2 regions of the Halanaerobium saccharolyticum subsp. saccharolyticum DSM 6643 genome follow, and region 2 is predicted to be linked to the other one. Evidence: riboswitches for the same ligand, from Rfam matches in the RefSeq annotation. Region 2 holds a riboswitch; the other holds the start of a gene.
What was found. A riboswitch is a leader RNA that binds a small molecule or an ion and turns the genes downstream of it on or off. The one in region 2 is predicted to bind cobalamin.

Region 1 (2,493 bases), on a different contig from region 2:
ATTAGATCCATATTTGTCATGATCATCATATCTAGCACCAAATACAAAAATATTATTATTTAATCTAAACTTATCCTGAATATATAAGGCCTTATTTAGATTATCATGTTTATTGTTAGTTAATAATTCATTATCTTCAACTTCATTTTCTATTATATCAAAACCATAATTAATTATGTGGTTATCGAAATGATAATTTGTTTCTTTATAGGTAAAACCTCTTTTTAAAATGTCTAAATTTGTTGTGTTATATCCAGTCAGGCTCCAAGTACTCCTAGTCTTATCATACATTTCTCGCTCATTATTATATACTAAAAAGGTTCTATCTATATTTTCTAAATTTTGATTTAAAGAAATCTTGATATTTTCATCCTGGTCATCACGAGATCCATAATCATCATTTGAATCTGAGCCAGGATAATTGGATTCAGTATTATTAAGTCTGTATGTAATATTAACATCAGACTCCTTACTTAAATCGTATTTATATTTTAAGAAAATATCGTTCCGATCCAATGATGATTTTTGATCAGGATCATCACGATGTTCATCACTAGTTAATTTGTCATATGAAAAAAGTAATGAAGATTTTTCAAAATTATAATTAGTTGTTAAACTATAATTTTGAGTATTAAAAGATCCTAATCCAAATTTAACTTCTGTCTGACTTTCTTCATCAGCATCTTTAGTTATAATGTTAATCACACCACCCATAGCATTTGCTCCATAAATTGATGATGAAGCAGACTTAGAGATTTCAATTCGTTTAATAATAGAAATAGGAATATCTTCTAACCTAATAATACCATCCTGAGGACTATTTAATGGCTGTCCATCTAATAAATATAATATTTGCTTTTGTCTTGCACCTCGAATTATTACATCTTTTTTCCCAGTTAAACCACTAAGATCTTTAATGTAAACTCCACCAGCACCTTGTAATAGCTCTGCTAAATTCTTAGCATTACTCTCTTCTATCTCCTCCTGATCAATAACTTCAATACTAACTGGGGTATCCATAATACTTTCCTCATAACGACTCGCGGTTACAACAACTTCATCCAAATCGATAACATTTTCCTGCGCACTTACTGGCACCGCAAAAATTAAAAGTGCTGTAAGCATAACTAAAACTGATTTCTTTAACATTAATAATTCCTCCTTAGTTTTTGTTTGCTCACAGCCACCCTAGACAAAATAAGGCTATAAAACATAAAAAGACACCCAGGTCTAAATTGAGGGTGTCTGTAGCTTCTTAAATAGCCCACAACCATTCCTGTCTCGAAGATGGCTGTTGTCTTTTCAGGCAGGTCTCCTGACTTTACAGCTCTACCGACTTACCTTCCCCATAATTATTTTTATGAGTGGTTTTAATCGGCCTACTGATTTACAGTGGCGGACCCGTTCAGGAATTTCACCTGATTCCCTATTATCTCCCATTTAAAGAAGCACCTAAAAAGAGAACATTATTTACTTTTCTATTATTACTATTCTCGTAATTTAGAAAAAATCCTTTAATTTATACTAAATAATATAAAATAATTTTTATTATTATATTTTAAAAAAACAATTAAGTTCCAACACTAACAGACTCTGGAAGTGTACTGCCTCCATCAATTACATTTTGAGTCCCTGTCATATAACTTGACTCATCGCTTCCTAAAAATGCAGCTAGCTCTCCCACTTCTTTGGGTTCGGCAAGTCTTTGCATTGGAATTGCTTTTGCCATTTCACTAAGAACTGACTCTGGATCTTCCGGATTTGACTCCTCAGCAATAGATTCTGCCATTGGAGTTCTAACATAGCCAGGACAAATTGCATTTACTCTAATATTATTCTGAGCATATTCAACCGCAAGTGATTTGGTTAGTCCGACTAAAGCAGATTTGCTCAATGCATAAGCAGTTTCTCCAGGATCTGCAACCATATCACCAGTAACAGAAGAAGTAATTACAATATTCCCATAGTCATTCTTTTTCATTTCTGGAAGAACTGCTTTTATGGTATTCCAAGCTCCTTTAATATTTACATCAATATGATAATCTCTATTTTTATCTGACATTTCTAAAAAATTATCTAATTTACACACACCTGCATTTGCTACTAAAACATGAATCGTTCCGAATCTTTCTATCCCCTTATTTACAGCACTTTTTAAATCTTCAAGACTTCGAACATCCGCAACTTCAGCTAAAACTTGATGTCCATCTTCTTTTAATTCTTCCGCAAAATTAACAATTTCTTCTGAAATATCAACTAAAATTAATTTTGCTCCATGTTCAGCATAGACTTCTGCAATTCCTTTACCAATTCCACTAGAAGCACCAGTAATTAAAGCAACTTTGTCAGTTAATTTAGCCATTTAAAACACTCCTTTTATAATATTGTGAATATTTATACTTAATTATAATATAATAAAGAAAATTGAATATGTCAAACCCAACTTAAAGTCAAGTAATCTTAAGTCTTCTGTTTAAACAATTAAATTAAAAA
Region 2 (2,493 bases):
CGAACTAACAGGGTTTGATTGGGGACTTCTACACAATAAACTTTACCTGAATATTCAATTTCATTAATATTTTTAGAAGCTATTTTATGCATTTTGGTTGCGATTCGGGAGATAACATACCATTGAAATTCACCCTTGGTTTTTATATAGATATTTGCACAATAACCTAACTTTGTTATGATTTCTTGAACATCATCAGCCAGCTTTTTGCTCTTTGTATAATATTCATAATTACCATTTCCAATATACCCATCACCCTTCATCATCCAATTAAATAGAATCTCTAGTTGACTCTTATCCAGGGCTTTAATTTTTTCGGGAATATATTTATCACCTGCATGTCCAAATTTCTTTAAGTAGTTATAAAGCTGTTTACTGTTAATTCTATAATTCAGTTTATCCGGGCCATTAACCCTTCTAGATCTGCTGATATGATATTCAAAAGGTAATTCTGCTAATACCTTTTTTAGCTCAGTTACGTTATGATTCTCATTCTGCGTAATGGTTATTATATATTCACTGTAATTACTTCGATTCTCCATCTTTCTTTTTCTTTCATAAGCTGATCCTTCTGCAATCCAGAAGCCAAAAAAAGCAAGCCAGGTACTCATCTTAATTTTGGGAACTTCCAACATCTTTTCCACATAATTATCTCCATAAAATTGATAAACTTCTGTTTTTAATGGTGGCAGAATAAAGTATTCCTTGTTTTCTGCTTCCCAATTTCCCTGTTTAGGAATAAAATTATTATTGGAGTTAAAATTTTTAGCTAAAACGAATTTTTTATAATAATTATCTTCCATATGAGGAGCATACTGTTCAACCAATAATTTATGATCTGGAGTAACCATCATATCTAAACTGCGCTGACTAAAATGAATCATTTTCCCATCATAATCTTTTGCAATATGACGAAGTGGTTTTTGATACTCAATTTTATCAGTTTCAGGATTTATAGTACAAACTTTATCTTTTTCATTCAAATCATAAAAATATTTCCAGCCTTTTTCTGTTAAAACTTCAGTGTCTGCAGAATAACATTCACCTTGTAATGTATACATAAAATTTACAATTTGTCCAAGAGCCGTCTTTAAATGCTTTGGTGGTGCGCTCTCAATTTTTGTGGGAACTCCTCTAAAACCAGTCCGCAAAAGTTCCTCTAAATCCCAGCCACAGCAGTAAACACTCAAATTACCAAGATCATGGATATGTAAATCTCCACTGCTGTGCAGCGCTGCAGTCTCTTTGGGATATATCTCCTGCAGCCAGTACTGACCTGTTATCTCAGAGGCAATATAATTATTAAGGCCCTGGAGCGAATAACTCATATTAGAATTTTCATTTACCTTCCAGTCACTGCGGTCTAAATAATCATCCATAATGTTAACTGCATCTGCAAATAGTTTTTTGCTGTCCCTGAGCTTGCTGTGCTGCTCCCGATAAAGAATATAGGCCTTTGCGATTTCGGCATAACCCTTTTCGATCAAAACTTTTTCCACTAGATCCTGGATCTGTTCTACCTCTACTGCACCACCATTTTTGAAAAATATCTTTAAATAAGATAATACCTCAGCTGTTATCTCGGCAGCAATTTGAGGATCAGCCTGATCAACAGCTGCAGCTGCTTTTGCTACAGCATTTTCAATCTTTCCCGATTTGAATTCTACTTTTTTTCCATCACGTTTTTTTATATAATCTAAATTCATAATTCCTCCTTTTCGAACTTATGTTCGCCTTGCACTTAGTTATTTCTCTGCTTATTTGAATTATCCTGCTTATTTCTGACTTTATTTTCAAAACCTATGTAAACTAAAAAATCCCCTCCGCACAGGTTCTGCACGAAAGGGATAATAATATAAGTTAGCTGCAAAAATTTATTTGAAATTAGATAATTTCTCCTAAATCTAAATAAACTTCTGCTCTAACACCCCCTCATGACCCGTGAGTTTATGGTGTTTATAAATAAAGGCAGGTCTTCCGGCTCGGTTCAATTAAAAAACAGCCTTCCCAGTTTCCCAGTGGCAATTTTGATTACTCTTTAAACCTTACGGCGGCGGGACCGCAGAGGTTTTTCACCTCTTTCCCGTTTTAATCCAACCAATCATTTTCGCTATTAACGCCAAAATAATGACTGAAACCCTTATTTAAACTATTAAATTTTTAATTAACTATTTTTATCTTAATACATCTGTCAGTAAATAACAAATATTTCATTTTTAATCTCTAGACTAATTTAAAGCTGAGCCTTAATTACAGACGATTTTTCTTTAAAATACTCACTTTTTGTTTTTTAAGTTTTTTTCAAATTTTAAATTAACAAAGAATATTTTTTCTAGATTATTTTAATCCAGAATATAATCTTAATCTACTTATTTGGGCCCTTAACTACTACCGAACCAAAATAAAATAGAGCAGCAGTAATAATGATCACTGCCCCTGATGGCAGATCATAATAATAAGAAAAAGTTAAACCGCTAAAAGAAAATATTAGAC

Region 1: linked by a shared signal. The riboswitch ahead of HSACCH_RS06060 (TonB-dependent receptor plug domain-containing protein) and the one ahead of HSACCH_RS14130 (ribonucleoside triphosphate reductase) in region 2 are both predicted to bind cobalamin.

What each region holds. Positions count from the first base shown of each region.
Region 1 is NZ_CAUI01000015.1:163,429-165,921, forward strand. Features, by position in the region: gene HSACCH_RS06060 (TonB-dependent receptor plug domain-containing protein) at 1-1,149, opposite strand, end outside; cobalamin riboswitch at 1,289-1,471, opposite strand; gene ucpA (SDR family oxidoreductase UcpA) at 1,571-2,362, opposite strand.
Region 2 is NZ_CAUI01000019.1:115,896-118,388, reverse strand. Features, by position in the region: gene HSACCH_RS14130 (ribonucleoside triphosphate reductase) at 1-1,706, opposite strand, end outside; cobalamin riboswitch at 1,951-2,157, opposite strand; gene HSACCH_RS08085 (metal ABC transporter permease) at 2,366-2,493, opposite strand, start outside.